3 regions of the Aquabacterium sp. T101 genome follow, and region 3 is predicted to be linked to each of the others. Evidence: predicted binding sites of a transcription regulator. Region 3 holds the regulator's gene; each other region holds the start of a gene.
What was found. The regulator LexA, encoded in region 3, represses DNA repair genes until DNA is damaged. The targets are predictions, from matches to a motif close to ACTGTATNNNNATACAGT.
Positions count from the first base shown of each region.

Region 1: imuA (translesion DNA synthesis-associated protein ImuA) is a predicted target of LexA. The motif match lies at 2,631-2,648, and genes of this name have one in related genera.
Region 2: recA (recombinase RecA) is a predicted target of LexA. The motif match lies at 4,259-4,276, and genes of this name have one in related genera.

Region 1 is NZ_JBXVVZ010000004.1:91,853-97,319, forward strand. It holds gene AC2EAQ_RS12105 (error-prone DNA polymerase) at 1-73, opposite strand, end outside; gene AC2EAQ_RS12110 (Y-family DNA polymerase) at 138-1,757, opposite strand; gene imuA (translesion DNA synthesis-associated protein ImuA) at 1,717-2,580, opposite strand; gene AC2EAQ_RS12120 (NAD(P)/FAD-dependent oxidoreductase) at 2,772-3,962, opposite strand; gene AC2EAQ_RS12125 (TAXI family TRAP transporter solute-binding subunit) at 4,122-5,090, shown strand; gene AC2EAQ_RS12130 (DUF1850 domain-containing protein) at 5,150-5,467, shown strand, end outside.
Region 2 is NZ_JBXVVZ010000004.1:242,583-248,049, reverse strand. It holds gene mrdA (penicillin-binding protein 2) at 1-858, shown strand, start outside; gene rodA (rod shape-determining protein RodA) at 872-2,029, shown strand; gene AC2EAQ_RS12815 (sensor histidine kinase) at 2,037-3,509, opposite strand; gene AC2EAQ_RS12810 (response regulator) at 3,514-4,185, opposite strand; gene recA (recombinase RecA) at 4,324-5,367, shown strand; gene AC2EAQ_RS12800 (regulatory protein RecX) at 5,396-5,467, shown strand, end outside.
Region 3 is NZ_JBXVVZ010000001.1:1,027,812-1,033,278, reverse strand. It holds gene AC2EAQ_RS04775 (D-2-hydroxyacid dehydrogenase family protein) at 1-892, opposite strand, end outside; gene AC2EAQ_RS04770 (DUF1993 domain-containing protein) at 956-1,474, shown strand; gene AC2EAQ_RS04765 (helix-hairpin-helix domain-containing protein) at 1,567-1,875, opposite strand; gene AC2EAQ_RS04760 (glutathione S-transferase family protein) at 1,881-2,555, opposite strand; gene lexA (transcriptional repressor LexA) at 2,563-3,243, opposite strand; gene AC2EAQ_RS04750 (asparaginase) at 3,309-4,244, shown strand; gene AC2EAQ_RS04745 (esterase-like activity of phytase family protein) at 4,294-5,467, opposite strand, start outside.

The sequences.
Region 1 (5,467 bases), on a different contig from region 3:
CGACGAGGAAGCTGAAGTTGGAGCGGCAGTGCAGCTCGGCATACGCGGGCAGCGGGTCGGCCGCCGGCGGCACGGCCGGCGAGGCCAGCGGCGGCACCGGGCGCGGCGCCTTGGGGTGGGTGGGCTGCGGCACGGCCTCACCCGAACACGCCGTGCAGGTACCAGTGCGCCACCGCCTCGCCCGGGCGCTGCTCGCGGAACACCCACAGCCAGCGCCGGTCCGGCGCCTGCGCCACGTGATAGTCGCGGCGCGCCATCGCGGCGTCGAACCAGCCGGCCTCGATGCGCTCGGCGCGGCCGCGCAGCGCCAGCGGACGGCCCTGGTAGAGCGGCCGGCCGCTGGCCGGGTCCTCGGCCAGGCGCGCGGGCTCGGGCAGCAGCCAGGTCGGGCGCGGCGGGGTGTCGGGGGCGGGCGGGGCGGTGCCGCTGGCATTGCCGTGTGCCGTGCCGCTCGAGGTGCTGCCCGCCGTGCGGGCCGCGGCGCCGCGCCGCGCACCGGCCGCCGCTGCGGCCTGCGGCGCGGGCACCAGCTTCATCGCGCGCTCGGGGCGGTGGTCGGCCACCAGCACCGGGCGGCACACGCGGTCGGCGCCCAGGCGCGCGGCCAGGCGGTCGAACAGCGCCTGCGCGTCGGCGGCGCCGGTAGCCCCGGCAGCGCTGCCCTGCTCACGCCACAGCACGGCCTCGCGGCCGGCGTGCGCGCAGGCCTGGTCCAGCCGCAGCATCAGCGCGTACACCGGCGCCGGCAGCACGGTGCGCGACAGCCGCTCGCGCAGCAACAGCTGGATCTGCGCCGCGTCGCGCGTGGGGTCGCCCAGCGCGAGCACCAGCTCGGTGTCGGGCCGCGCGTGGCGCAGGCTGGTCTCGTGGCGCAGCACGAGCGTGAGCCGCGTGGCGGCCAGCCACTGCTGCGCCAGCCAGCCGGCCAGCGGCTGCACCAGGCGCTGCAGCGCGAACACCAGCATCGCCGCGTCGTCGGCACGGTGCAGCAGCTCCAGACCCATCTCGAAGCGCTGCGGCAGCTCGAACCAGGGCTGCGGGTCGGGCGCCTGGCCGTGCGCGCGCGCGATCGCGTCCAGCAGCGGGCCCAGGCCGCGCCGCTGCGCGCCGCTGCGCGGCAGCACGCGCACGTCGCCCAGCGTGCGGCAGCCCACGCCGTGCAGCAGCTCGTGCAGCCGCGCGTCGAGCCCCCAGGCCACCAGCGCGCCGGCCAGCGGCAGCGCGTCCAGGCGCTGCGCCAGCGGCAGCCGGCGCAGCGCGGGCGAGGCCGGCTCCACCCGTGCCAGCACCGCGGCCGCGGTGGCGGTGGGCGCGGCGGCCATGCGCAGCCGCTGCACGCCGCCGGCGCGGGCGGTGTCGCGCACCGCGCGCCACAGCGCGCGCGCGCCGCCGAACAGGCGCAGGCTGGCCTGCACCTCGAGCAGCAGGCCGTCGGGCTGCAGCACCAGCGACGGCGTGAAGCGCGCCAGCGCCAGCGCCAGGCGCTGCACCTGCGCCGCTTCCTGCGCCGGGTCGCGCGCGAACACGCGCAGGCCCGCCGCGAGCGACGCCGCGGTGGCCGCGCTCATGCCCGGCTCGACGCCGGCGGCCGTGGCGGCGGCGTCGGCCAGCAGCACGCGGCGCGCGTCGACCACGCAGCACGGCGGCGTGGCGGCGGCGGCCGTCGCGGGCGCTCCGTCGTCGGCCGCGGCCGCGGGCAGCGCGGCCAGGCAGGCCTCAAGCGGCAGCCCGCTCAGGTGCAGTGCGAACCACAGCATGGGTCGGCAGGTCGGGCGGGGTGGCTGGCGCGGCGTCGGCCGGCGTGGCGATGCGGGCCGGCACAGGCGCCGGGCCGGCAACGGGCGCGGACGGCAGCACGATCGGCGCCGTCGCGGCCGGCGCGGCGCGCCGCGGGGCCGGCCCGCGCAGCGCCAGATGCAGCGGCGCGGCCAGCGGCGGGCCGCGCCGCTTGAACACGTCCACCGCCAGCTGCGACGGGCCGGCGAGGTCCAGCGCCAGGCGCAGCGGCGCGGGCGAGGACTGCGCGCGCGCGGCCGCCGGGCGCAGCGCGAACAGCGGCGTGCGGCCCTCGGTGGCCGCCAGGTGCAGGCGGCGCAGCGTGGCCGGCAGCACCGGCGCCGCGCCCTGCCACCACAGCACCGCGCCCAGCACGCCGGCGCGCAGCGCCTGCTCGGCGGCCCAGGCGGCGTCGGCGGCCTGGGTGGCCGCCTGGGTGATGGCTTGGTGCGACCCGGCCGCGCCCGCCCCACCGGCCGGGCAGGCCACGGTGATCCGGTCGGCCGCGAGGCCGAGCGCGGCCAGTGCCGGCGCATACGGCAGCAGCGGCGGCGCCACCCACAGCACCGGCAGGCCGGCCAGCGCCGGGGCCAGCAGGCGCAGCTCGCCGCAGCCGGGCGCGGGCAGCAGCAGCTCGGTCAGGCCGGCCGCCGGCCAGCCGCCGCCGGGCAATTCGGCGTCGAGCGCGGCGTGGCCGGTGGGGCGCACGGCGTCCGCCCCCACGGCGGGCGCCAGCTGGTCGGCGCGCCAGACCGGCAGCGACGATGCGGCGGCGTCGGGGAAAGCGGGGGCAACGCTGCGCATGGGCAGACGGATCGGCGGGGGGTGGAGGGCGGTTTCAGGGCACTGCGAAGGCTGTATGTTTATACAGTGTTTTTCGCGCCGCGAACACCCTGCGAGCCCGCACGAGCGGCAGGATTGCCGGCTTGGGCGGCCTCCCCGCCCGGCACTTCGCCCGCGCCTCGGCGGGCCCGGCGCGAGCGCCGGCCGCGCGGCTACGACACCGCGCCCTGCCCGTAGCGGCCCACCAGCAGCTCGCCGCGCGCGAAGCGGTCGATCGCATACGGCGCCAGCGGCACGTCGGTGGGCTGGCCGAGCACGGTCTGCGCGATCGCGCGGCCGACGGCCGGCGACAGCTTGAAGCCGTGGCCCGAGAAGCCGAAGGCCACCACCAGGCCGGGCAGCCCGGGCACCGGGCCGAGCACCGGGTTCCAGTCCGGCGTCACGTCGTAGACGCCGGTCCAGCTCGACGCGAGGCCGGCGCTGTCGTAGCTGGGAAAGCGCTCGGCGACCTGGGCCCCGATGTCGGCCACGAGGTCCATCGACACGTCGCCCGGCTCGTTGGACGGCGCGTCGAGCGTCTCGCCCGCGGTGCCCTCGGACACCAGCATCTGGCGCCCGCCGTAGCTGCGGCAGTACAGCATGCCGGGCGAGCCGAGGTCCTTGAACACCGGCATCGCGGCGGTGTAGGCCGGCTCGCCCTGCAGCGCGAGCACGCGGTGGCGCTCGGCGCGCACCGGCATCGGCACGCCGGTCCAGGCCTCCAGCTCGGCGCTCCAGATGTTCTGCGCACTGACCACCGTGCCGGCATGCAGCTCGCCCTGCGCGGTGCGCACGCCGACGACGCGGCCGGCAGCGTCGCGCAGCAGGCCCTGCACCGCCACGCCGGTGCGCAGCGTGGCGCCGCGGCGGCGCGCGCCGCGCGCGAACGCGCTGGCCACCAGGTGCGCGTCGGCGAAGCCGGCCTCGGGCTCGAAGCCGATCAGCGCCGCGTCGTCGAAGCGCGCGATCGGCAGCAGCGACGCCGCCTCGCCCGCGTCGAGCAGGCGCAGCGGGATGCCGCTGGCCTGCTGGTGCGCCAGCGACGCGCGCAGCGCCTCGAGCCGCTCGCCCTCGGGCGCGGCGATCAGGTAGCCGCACCGGACGAGGCCGGCCGAGGCCTCGTCGTCGCCCACGTAGTCGGCGAAGCGCTCGAACGCGGCCCACGACGCACGCGCCAGCGCCACGTTGCTCGGCACCGAGTAGTGCGTGCGCAGGATGCCGCTGGACTGCGCGCTGGTGCCCTCGCCGACCTGGCCGCGGTCGAGCAGCAGCACGTCGCGCACGCCGAGCGCGGCGAGGTGGAAGGCCACCGACGCGCCCACCACGCCGGCGCCGATCACGATCACGTCATGGGGTCGGGTCATCGGCCCATTGTCGGGGAGCGCGTCAGGACTCGGGTCGGGCCGCGCTGCGGGCAAGCCCGGTGGGCCGCGCCGCATGCCGGGGGTATGGTCGCGATCTTGCTACCCCGCCTGCATTCCCCGCACGCACCACCTGCACGCATCAACCAAGGAGCCCTTCAGATGAAAACGAGCTGGAAGTTCGTCGCCGCCGTGGCCATGGCCGCCACGCTGGCCACCGCGGCCGTCGCGCAGCAACGCCTGTTCTTCGGCATCGCCACCGGCGGCACGGGCGGCACCTACTACCCGCTGGGCGGCATGCTGGCGCAGCTGATCTCCAACAAGGCCACCGTGGGCGGCCAGAAGATCAGCGCCACCGCCGAGGCGGCCGGCGCGTCGGTGGGCAACGCCAAGCTGCTGGGCAACAAGGAGATCGAGTCGGCCTTCGTCGCCGCCGACATCCTGGACGCGGCCTACAACGGCACCGGCCAGTTCAACGGCGCGCCGCTGAAGAACCTGCGCGCGCTCGGCGCGCTCTACCCCGAGACGGTGCAGCTGATCACGCGCGCCGACATGGGCATCAACAGCGTGCGCGACCTCAAGGGCAAGAGCGTGTCGTCGGGCTCGCCGGGCTCGGGCCAGTACCAGCTGCTGACCGACCTGCTCAAGGTGCACGGCATGAGCCGCAACGACGTGAAGGAGGACCTGTCCTCGTTCACGCAGGCGGTGGACAAGATCAAGGACGGCAACCTGCACGCCACGCTGATCACCGCCGGCGTGCCCACCGCGGCCGTCACCGACTTCGCGCAGAGCCATGCGCTGAAGGTGATCCCGCTGTCGGGCCCGGAGATCGCCGAGCTGCGCAAGCAGCAGCCCTACTACGCCGAGGTGCCGCTGCCCGCCAACACCTACAAGGGCCAGACGGCCGCCGTGCCGACGCTGGCCGTGATGGCGGTGTGGACCGCGCACGACGCCGTGCCCGAGGCCGTGGCCTACGAGGTGACCAAGGCGCTGTACGAGAACACGGCCATCATGGGCCAGGTGCACGTGCAGGGGAAGAACATCTCGCTGTCCACCGCCACCGCCGTGGGCACCGCGCCGCTGCATCCGGGCGCCGTGCGCTACTTCAAGGAAAAGGGCATCGTCAAGTGACGCGCCCGCGGCACGCCGCCACGGCGGCGTGCTGCCTTGCTGCCGCGCTGGGGGTCGCGATGGCAGCGACGGCCGCGCCGGCCTCGGCCTGCGAGGCCGTGCTGCGCGAGCACCGCAGCGGCACCGAGCTGGCCCGCCTGCCGCTGGACGCGGCGCAGCCCGAGCTGCGCATCGCGTTCGAGCATTCGGTGCTGGGCACCACGGTGGTGGACCGCTACCGCTTCACGCCGCGCCCGCGCCTGGTGGAGGAGCGTTTCGACGGCCAGGGCTACGGCCTGCCGCATGCCGCCGGCCCGGGCGAGACGCTGCAGCGCGACGGCGCCGGCTGGCGCCTCGTGCTCGACCGCGCGGTGGACCCGCTGGTGGTGCGCCCGCTG
Region 2 (5,467 bases), on a different contig from region 3:
CGCCCCGGGCCGAAGGACATGCGGCTGGCGATCGTCGGCTCGAGCAACGTGTACTTCTACACCCTGGCCAACGAGATGGGCGTGGACCTGATCCACGACGAGCTCAAGCCCTTCGGCTTCGGCCGCCGCACCGAGATCGACCTGCTGGGCGAGGTCACCGGCGACCTGCCGTCCACCGAGTGGAAGCGGCGCCGGTTCTCCAAGCCCGAGCACCAGAAGTGGTACGCCGGCGAGACGATCTCGCTGGGCATCGGCCAGGGCTACAACAACTTCACCATGCTGCAGCTGGCGTCGGCCACCGCCACGCTGGCCAGCGGCGGGCAGCGCTACAAGCCGCGCCTGGTCAGCCGCATCGACGACGTGGTGACGAACCAGCAGCGACGCGTGGCCAGCGACGCGCTCGACCCGCTGCCGCTCAAGCCCGAGCAGGTGGCCGTGATCCTCGACGCGATGGGCGGCGTGCCCAAGGAGGGCACCTCGCGGGCGGCCTTCGCCGGCGCCGCCTACACCAGCGGCGGCAAGACCGGCACCGCGCAGGCCATCGGCCTGAAGGCGGGCGAGAAGTACAGCCAGATCAAGGCCGACGAGCGCAAGCGCGACCACTCGCTGTACGTGGCCTTCGCGCCGCTGGAGGCGCCCACGGTGGCGCTGGCGGTCATCGTCGAGAACGCGGGCTTCGGCTCCACCTCGGCGGCGCCGATCGCGCGGCGCGTGTTCGACTACCTGCTGCAGGGCCAGTACCCGAGCGAGGAGGACATCGTGGCCACGCGCGAGGGCCGTGCCACCGCGCCGGTGGGCAAGCCGCGCACGGCCGCCGACGTGCCGCTGGCCGTCATCGCGGGCGGCACCGCGCCATGAGGAGCCCGCGTCGATGAGCACGATCTTCGAGCAGCCGTCGCTGTGGCAGCGCGTGCGGCCGGTGCTGTTCAGCTTCGACGGGCCGCTGTCCACCGCGGTGCTGCTGCTGGCCGCGCTCGGCCTGCTGTCGATGTACTCGTCGGGCTTCGACCACGGCACGCGCTTCGTCGACCACGCGCGCAACATGACGATCGCGGTGGTGCTGATGTGGGCCGTGTCGCAGGTGCCGCCGCACCGGCTGATGGCGCTGGCGGTGCCGCTGTACACCGTGGGCGTGGTGCTGCTGATCGCCACCGCGCTGTTCGGCATCAGCCGCAAGGGCGCCACGCGCTGGCTGCACGTCGGCTTCACCGTGATCCAGCCCAGCGAGCTGCTCAAGCTGGCCACGCCGATGATGCTGGCGTGGTGGTTCCAGCGCTGCGAGGGCCGGCTGCGCATCCCGGAGTGGGTGGTCGCGGCGGTGATCCTGCTGGTGCCTTTCCTGCTGGTGGCCAAGCAGCCCGACCTCGGCACCGGCATCCTGATCCTGTCGGCCGGCCTGTATGTGCTGTTCTTCGCCGGCCTGTCGTGGAAGCTGATCGTGCCGGTGATGGCCCTGGGCGGCGCGGGCATCGTCGCGCTGATCGTGACCGAGCCCACGATCTGCGCCCCCGGCGTGGACTGGCCGCTGCTCAAGGAGTATCAGCAGCACCGCGTCTGCACCCTGCTGGACCCCGGCAAGGACCCGCTGGGCAAGGGCTTCCACATCATCCAGGGCATGATCGCCATCGGCTCGGGCGGCCTCACCGGCAAGGGCTTCATGCAGGGCACGCAGACGCACCTGGAGTTCATCCCCGAGCGCACCACCGACTTCATCTTCGCGGCGTTCGCCGAGGAGTTCGGCCTGCTCGGCGCGCTGGTGCTGCTGCTGGCGTTCACCTTCTTCATCTTCCGCGGCCTGATGATCGCCGCCGACGCGCCGACGCTGTTCGCGCGCCTGCTGGCCGGGTCGATCACGCTGTCGGTGTTCACCTACGTGTTCGTCAACATGGGCATGGTCAGCGGCATCCTGCCGGTGGTGGGCATCCCGCTGCCCTTCGTCAGCTACGGCGGCACGGCGATGGTGACGCTGGGCACGGCCATCGGCATCCTGATGTCGATCGCGCGCAGCCAGCGCCTGATGCAGAGCTAGCGCCGGACTACCCGGGCTGCATCGGCAGCCGCACGCTGACCCGCGTGCCGGGCGACGGACCGCGCGGCTGGGTCGGCTCGATCTCGACCGAGCCGCCCTGGCGCTCCGCGATCTCGCGCACGATGGCCAGGCCCAGGCCCGAGCCGTCGACCTCGGTGCCCAGCGCGCGGTAGAAGGGCTGGAACACCAGCTCGCGCTCGGCCTCGGGGATGCCGGGGCCGTTGTCCTCGACCTGCAGCACGACCACCTTGCCGTAGGGGTCGGGCAGCAGGCGCACGGTGACGGTGCCGCCGCCGGGCGTGTACTGCACGGCGTTGTCCACCAGGTTGCGGATCAGCTCGCGCACCAGCACCGGCTCGCCGAGCATGCGCGGCGCCGCGTCGTCGCCGGCGGCCGGGCCCTCGTAGCCCAGGTCCAGGCCCTTGGCCAGCGCCCGCGGCACGAAGTCGTGCACGGTCTCGGTGGCCAGGGCCGTCAGGTTGAACGACTGCACGCGGCGCACCTCGCCGCCGTCCTCGGCCCGGGCCATCGACAGCAGCTGGTTGACCATGTGCGCGGCGCGCTGGGACGAGCGCGCGATCTGCTGCAGCGATCGCTTCACCGCCTTGGGGTCGCCCTGCTCGACGTCGCGCTGGGCCAGCTCGGCCTGCATGCGCAACCCCGCCAGCGGTGTCTTGAGCTGGTGCGCCGCGTCGGCCAGGAAGTGCTTCTGCGCCCGCAGCGACCGGTCCAGCCGCCCGAGCAGCTCGTTGATCGCACCCACCAGCGGGCTCACCTCCTCGGGGGCGGCGCGCTCGTCGATCGGCGACAGGTCGCCCACCGCCCGCTTGCGGATGCGGCGCTGGAGCTGGTCCAGCGGGCGCAGGCCGCGCATCAGCGCGAACCACACCAGCACCACCGCCAGCGGCAGGATCGCGAACTGCGAGAACATCACGCCGCGGGCGATCTCGGTGGCCAGCTGCGACCGCTTGTCCAGCGTCTCGGCCACCTGCACCAGCGGCGGCGTCGAGCCGCCGCCGACCGGCAGGGGGATCCACAGGTAGGCCACCCGCACGGTGCGGCCGTCGAGGTCGTCGTCGCGGAAACGCACCTCGCCGTCGGCCTGCGGCGGCTCGTCGGGCACCGGCAGCTCGCGGTCGCCGGCGATGCGCTCGCCGCGCGTGCCCAGCACCAGGAAGTAGAACTGGTCCGGCTGGTCGCCGCGCAGGATCGCCGCCGAGGCGTCGGTCAGCGCGATGCGCGCCACCGGGTTGGCGCCGCGAGCGTCGGGCATCAGCGTGACGCGGCGCGACAGCGTGCGCGCGGTCTCGCCCAGCTCGCGGTCGAACGGCCGGTTGGCGATGTTCTGCGCCGACAGCCAGATGATCACCACCGACATCGGCCACAGCAGCAGCAGCGGCACCAGCAGCCAGTCGAGGATGTCCCCGAACAGCGAGCGCTGGGGCCGGGTGTCGGTCGCCGGGGCGTCGTCGGCGCTCACGCGCTCAGCCGGCAATCTTTTCCAGGCAGTAGCCCAGGCCGCGCACCGTGGCGATGCGGATCGGGCCCTGCTCGATCTTCTTGCGCAGCCGGTGGATGTAGACCTCGATGGCGTTGTTGCTCACCTCGTCGCCCCACTCGCACAGCCGCTCGACGAGCTGGTCCTTGCTGACCAGGCGGCCGGCGCGCTGCAGCAGCACTTCCAGCAGCGAGATCTCGCGTGCCGACAGGTCGATCATCTGGTCGTTGATGTAGCACACGCGCCCGGTGGCGTCGAACGACAGCGGCCCGTGCTTGAGCACGCTGCTGGCCGTGCCCAGGCCGCGCCGCATCAGCGCCCGCACCCGCGCCTCCAGTTCCTGCAGCGAGAACGGCTTGGCCATGTAATCGTCGGCACCCAGGTCCAGGCCCTTGACACGCTGGTCGACGCTGTCGGCCGCGGTCAGGATCAGCACCGGCGTCGTGGCGCCGCGCGCGCGGTACTTCCGCAGCACCTCGAAGCCGTGCATCTTGGGCAGCCCCAGGTCGAGGATGACGAGGTCAAACTCGTGCGACGCCAGCGCGGCGTCGGCCTCGTTGCCCGACGCGACGTGGTCGGCCGCATAGCCCGCGGCCCGCAGCGACCGCAGCAGGCCATCGGCCAGCACCTGGTCGTCCTCGGCGATCAAGACTCGCATCGGCCGTCTCCTCTTGGCTCTTTGGAGCCGATTCTATGAACCGCGGGCCCGCCGGGGTTGACGAAGGCGGGTACCTGTACGAATATCCAGTTGTCGCGCATAATCGCGCCGCCCCCCAAACCACCCGCCGGAGACCCCATGGACGCCCCCGTCAAAGCCCTCAACACCGAGAAAGCCAAGGCCCTTCAGGCGGCGCTGGCGCAGATCGAAAAGCAGTTCGGCAAGGGCTCCATCATGCGCCTGGGCGACGGCGAGGCGGTGGAAGCCATCGAAGCCGTGTCCACCGGCTCGCTCGGCCTGGACATCGCCCTGGGCATCGGCGGCCTGCCGCGCGGCCGCGTGGTCGAGATCTACGGCCCGGAATCCAGCGGCAAGACCACGCTCACGCTGCAGGTCATCGCCGAGATGCAGAAGACCGGCGGCACCTGCGCCTTCATCGACGCCGAGCATGCCCTGGACACCGGCTACGCTCAAAAGCTCGGCGTCAACCTGCAGGAACTGCTGATCTCCCAGCCCGACACCGGCGAGCAGGCGCTCGAGATCGTCGACGCCCTGGTGCGCTCCGGCTCGATCGACCTCGTCGTGGTGGACTCGGTGGCCGCGCTCACGCCCAAGGCCGAGCTCGAAGGCGAGATGGGCGACAGCCTGCCCGGCCTGCAGGCCCGACTGATGAGCCAGGCCCTGCGCAAGCTCACCGCCACGATCAAGAAGACCAACACCATGGTCATCTTCATCAACCAGATCCGCATGAAGATCGGCGTGATGTTCGGCAACCCCGAAACCACCACCGGCGGCAATGCGCTCAAGTTCTACGCCTCGGTGCGCCTGGACATCCGCCGCACCGGCAGCATCAAGAAGGGCGAGGAAGTCATCGGCAGCGAGACCAAGGTCAAGGTCGTCAAGAACAAGGTCAGCCCGCCGTTCAAGACCGCCGAGTTCGACATCCTCTACGGCGAAGGCATCAGCCGCGAGGGCGAGATCATCGACATGGGCGTCAACGCCAAGGTGCTCGACAAGAGCGGCGCCTGGTACGCCTACAACGGCGAGAAGATCGGCCAGGGCAAGGACAACGCCCGCGAATTCCTGCGCGAGAACCCCGAGCTGGCCGTCGAGATCGAGAACAAGGTCCGCGAGTCGATGGGCATCCCGCTGCTGCCCACGGCCGGCGCCGACGGCGCCTGAGGCCGGCCGCTCACGGAGGCCGGCGGCGATGGCGCCGCCCCTGTCGCTGAAGGCCCGCGCGCTGCAGTGGCTGGCGCAGCGCGAGCACAGCCGCGCCGAG
Region 3 (5,467 bases):
CATAGCCGATGTGCGGCGTGCACACCGCGTTCTCCAGGCGCAGCAGCGGATGGCCTTGCAGGATGGGCTCGCTCTCGAACACGTCCACCGCGGCCATGCCGGGCCGGCTGCGGTTCAGCGCCGACACCAGCGCGCCCTCGGCCACCAGCTCGGCCCGCGACGTGTTCACGAACAGCGCAGTGGGCTTCATGCGCACGAGATCGTCCATCGTGACGATGCCGCGCGTTTCCGGCACCAGGCGCAGGTGCACCGACAGCACGTCGGCCGTGTCGAACAGTTCCTCGCGGCTGGCCGCGACCTCGTGGCCATCGGCCAGCGCGCGGGCCTGTGCCTCGTCGCGTGCCCAGACCAGCACCCGCATGCCGAACGCGCGCCCGTAGCCGGCCACCCGCTGGCCGATGCGGCCGTAGCCCCAGACCCCCAGCGTGCGGCCGGCGAGCTTCATGCCGATGCCGAAGTTGGGGGGCATCGCCGCGGCCTTCAGCCCCGACTGCTGCCACGCGCCATGCTTGAGGTTGCCGATGTACTGGGGCAGCCGCCGCATGGCGGCCATGATCAGGGCCCAGGTCAGCTCGGCCGGCGCCGTGGGGTCGCCCACGCCCTCGGCCACCGCGATGCCCAGCCGGGTGCAGGCGTCGACGTCGATGTGCGGCCCCACCCGGCCGGTCTGCGAGATCAGGCGCAGCTTGGGCAGCTTCTCCAGCAACTGGCGCGGGAAGGCCGTGCGCTCGCGGATCAGCACCAGCACCTCGGCGTCGCGCAGGCGCACCGACAGCTGACCGATGCCCTTGACCGTGTTGGTGAACACCTTGGCATGGAGGTGTTCCAGCTTGGACGCACAGCGCAGCTTGCGCACGGCGTCCTGGTAGTCGTCGAGGATGATGATGTTCATGGCACGGGCCGACGCGATTTTGCCCTGCGCGCTAGCATCACCGGCCCCCTCAGGAGACACACGATGACAATTTCGATGCATTCGGCCAGCGCGCCGGTCTTCTCCCGCATGCTGGCCAACCTGCTGACCTGGCTCGACAAGGCCGAGGCGCATGCGGCGGCCCGCAAGTTCGACCCGACCAACTACCTGGGCCTGCGGTTGGCCCCCGACATGCTGGCGTTCACGCGCCAGATCCAGATCGCCTCCGACGCGGCCAAGGGCTGCATGGCCCGGCTGGCGGGCCATGAGATCCCGTCGTGGGAGGACAACGAGGCCAGCCTTGCCGACCTGCGGGCGCGCGTGCGGCGCACCATCGACTACGTGTCGTCGTTCAGCGCGGCCCAGATCGACGGCAGCGAGTCACGCCCGATCAGCGTGCCGCGCCGCAATGCCGAGCCGCTGCAGTTCGACGGCGAGACGTTCCTGAAGCACTACGCGATGCCGAACTTCTACTTCCACGTCACGATGACCTACGCGCTGCTGCGGCATGCCGGCGTGGACGTGGGCAAGGCCGACTATCTGCGCGGGGCGCAGCCGGTCTGAGGCAATGCGATGGAGCGCGGCCGCGGCCCGGAGGGGCGGCGGCCGCGGCAGGGTTCAGAGCGACTCAGGGCGATTCAGCGATTCAGGGCGACTCAGAGCGGCCCGTAAAGCGCCTTGCGCTGGGCGGTGTAGGCCCACCAGGGGGCCGCGTCGGCACCGTTCATGAAGTCCACCGCGGCCATGAAGGTGTCGAGCACGCAAGGGTCCTGCCGCGTGCCGGTGGCCGCGGCGAGCTTCTGGTAGAGCACGAACGCGTCGCGGCCCTTCAGCTCGCGCGGGGTCTGGATGCCGATCAGGCGCAGGTCCGCGGCCAGCGACGGGCCGATGTTGGGCAACTGCTCCAGCGTCACGCACTGCTGCGGGTCGCGCGCCTTCGGCGCCTTGATGCGCACGGCGTTCATGGGGCTCAGCCTCCCGCTTCCACGGGGCCCTCGCCCCAATGGCGGGCGATCACCGGGGCCACCCTCGGGTGAGCCTCGACACGCTCCAGCCAGCGCGACATCGCCGGCCGCTGCCGCGCGAGGTGCTTGCGGGCGCCGGACCAGCGCGACACGACGGTGGCCATCAGGTCGGCCGCCCCGGGCTGCGAGCCGCCCAGGAAGGCGCCGGTGTCCTCGGGGTAGAAGGTGTCCGCGAAGAGGCTCCACAAGCGGTGCAGCCGTCGCCGCGCCCCGGCGCGCAGGCGCTCGTTGGCCTGAGGGTCGCCCTTGCCGAGCCAGCGCTCGGGGTAGTCGATGACGCCGATGGCTGCATAGCAGTTGGCCGACACGAAGGCGATCGCCCGCAGCGCCACGGCCCGCTGCGCCGGGTCGCGCGGCAGCAGGCCCGAGCGCGGATGGGCCAGGCCCAGGTGAATGAGGATCGCCGCGCTTTCGGTGAGCACCGTGCCGTCGGGCGTGACGAGCGTGGGGATCTGGCCCAGCGGGTTCACGCGGCGCAGCTCGGCGCGCGCCGACTTCGGCTCCCAGGTGGACGCGGTGACGATGCGGTAGGGCGCGCGCGCCAGCTCCAGCGCGGCTTCCACCATGGCCGAGCCCGAGTTGCGGCTGCCGTAGAGCACGTAGGGCGCGGCGGTCGCCATGGCGCGTCTACATCAGCATCGTGTTGCGGATCAGCCCGACGGCCAGGCCCTCGATGGCGAAGGGTTCGTCCTCCGATGGCGTGACGATGATGGGCTCGAACTCGGGGTTCTCGGGCAGCAGCTCGATGTGGCCGCGCGCGCGCCGGAAGCGCTTGACCGTGACCTCGTCGCCCAGGCGGGCGACGACGATCTGGCCGTTCTTGGCGTCGCTGGCCTTCTGCACCGCAAGCAGGTCACCGTCCATGATGCCGGCGTCTCGCATGCTCATGCCGCGCACGCGCAGCAGGTAGTCGGGCTTGCGCGCGAACATGCTGGCCTCGACCACGTAGGTCTGGTCGATGTGCTCCTGCGCCAGGATCGGGCTGCCCGCGGCCACGCGGCCCACCAGCGGCAGCGTCAGCTGCGACAGGCTGGGCAGCGGCAGGCTGAACTGCTTGCCGCGCGCCTGGTTGAGCTTCTTCAGGGCCTCGGGCTGCAGGCGGATGCCGCGCGACGTGCCGCCCACCAGCTCGATCACGCCCTTGCGCGCCAGGGCCTGCAGGTGCTCCTCGGCGGCATTGGGCGAGCGGAAGCCCAGCTCGGCGGCGATCTCGGCCCGGGTGGGCGGCGCGCCGGTGCGGGCGATGGCGCTTTGCACCAGGTCGAGGATCTGCTGCTGGCGGTCGGTAAGCTTGGGGCGTTCTTCCATGATGGCGCAGCGGGGCAGGGCCCTGGTGGTTTGTCCAGTGGCTGTATTTTTATCCAGATGACGACATGATGGCAAGCAGCAAGGTGGTGATCCTGGGCACGGGCGGCACCATCGCCGGCACGGCCACGAGTGCCACCGACACGGTGGGCTACACCGCCGCGCAGATTGGCGTGGCGCAACTGGTGGCGGCCGTGCCGGCGCTGGCGGGCTTGGACCTCGAATGCGAGCAGGTGGCCCAGCTCGACTCCAAGGACATGGACCACGCCACCTGGCAGCGGCTGGCGCAGCGCGCCGCGCATCACCTGGCGCGCACCGACGTGGCCGGCGTGGTGGTCACCCACGGCACCGACACGCTGGAGGAGACGGCCTACCTGCTGCACCGCGTGCTCGGGCCGGCCAAGCCGCTGGTGCTGACGGCGGCCATGCGGCCGGCCACGGCGCTGGGCGCCGATGGGCCGAGAAACCTGCTCGACGCGGTGACGCTGGCGCAGGACCCGCGTGCCGGCGGCGTGCTGGTGGCGCTGGCCGGCCGCGCGTGGGCCGGGGCCGAGGTCCGCAAGACACACACCTGGCGCACCGACGCCTTCGACGCCGGCGACGCCGGGGCGCTGGCCGACCTGCTGGACGGACGCATCCAGTGGTGGCGTGGCGCGCCGCAGGGCGAGCCGCTGGGCCTGGCGCGCGTGGCACCGGATGCGGCGCGCTGGCCGCGCGTGGCGATCGTGCACAGCCACGCCGGCGCCGACGGCGCGGTGGTGGACGCGCTACAGGCGCGCGGCATGGACGGCCTCGTCGTCGCCGGCACCGGCAACGGCACGATGCACCGCGACCTGGAGGCCGCGGTCGAGCGCGCGATGGCCGCCGGCGTCGAGGTGCTGCGCTGCTCGCGCTGCGCAGCGGGGCCGGTGCAGGGCGGTGCCGCGCAGCCGGCAGCAGTGTCCCTATCGCCCGCGCAGGCCCGGGTGGAACTGCTGCTGCGCCTGCTGGCGCGCACTGCTTGAGGCGCCCGCGCGGGAACGACCGCCTCGTCGCCCGCCGATTCGTCGCGGCCTACTTGCGGGCTGGCTTGCTGCCCGGCGTCACGTAGCGCGCCAGGTCCTCCGCCGACGCCTTGTAGGCATGCAGCACGCCGGGGATCAGCCGGTAGCCGCTGAAGTCGTAGCCCGCCGGCACCGCGGCGCCCGGCGCGCCGTTGGCGCCGACCAGCACGCAGTTGGCCAGCGTGCCGATGTCGCAGCGGATGCGCTCGAACGTGCCGGCACCGGTGGGGCGGTAGTACACGTCGCGCTGCACGCTGGTACCGCTGTCCTGCGTCACGGAGTAGTCGTTGTCGGTGCCGGCCAGCACGAGGTAGCTGCCGTCGTTCAGGCGCGGTCCGATGGTCAGACCTTCCCACTTTTCGGGCGACACGCCGCCCAGCGACGCGAGCGACGGATGCGCCAGCGTGGCGGGCGCGGCCAGGTCCAGCCAGGGCACGGTGGCGTCCTTGGTGACAGTGGTGAACACGGCACCCGGCGCGTCCAGGTCGATCGCGCTCACGTCGGTGGCTCCGGCCAGGCTGATCCGGAACACCTTCTTGTTGGCGGGCGTGCCTTCGGAGTCGACGCCCAGGCCGCGGTTGTTGCGCTCGAGCACCAGGAACTCGGTGTCGTTGAGCGCCACCAGTGCGGAGATGCCGCGACCCTGCGAGCTGCCTTCCATGCGGTAGGCGTACTGGGCCTTGGCGCGGCCGGTGCGGGTGTCGAACGCGACGATGCGGTTCAGCGTTCCGCTGCTGCCGCCTTCGTCCAGCATCGCGCTCTGCAGCATGGCGAAGGCGGTGCGGCCGTCCGGGCTGATGGCCAGGCCCTCGAAGCCGCGGTTGGTGCGCTTGCCGGCGGTGTTGCCGGTGTCACCGGCGAAGTTGGTCTGCCCGGTGGCGGCATTGCGCGGCAGCAGGTTGGCGGGCGTCTCGAATCGCCGGACCAGACGGCCCCAGGTGGTGAACTCGTAGAGGGAGGGACCATATTCGTCGGACACCAGCAGATGGCCGTTGCGCGGGTTCACGACGATGCCCTCGGGGTCGAACGACAGCCCGAGCTCGCCGCCCTCGGTCGGCGCGAATCCGTCGAGCGATGCGCCGCCGCGACGGAAGATGAAGGTCTTGAGGATCTGGAAGTTCGAGATCGCGCCCGAATGCGGGTCGATGTCGAGCTTGAAGCGGTGGATCCGCGTCTCGTACTTC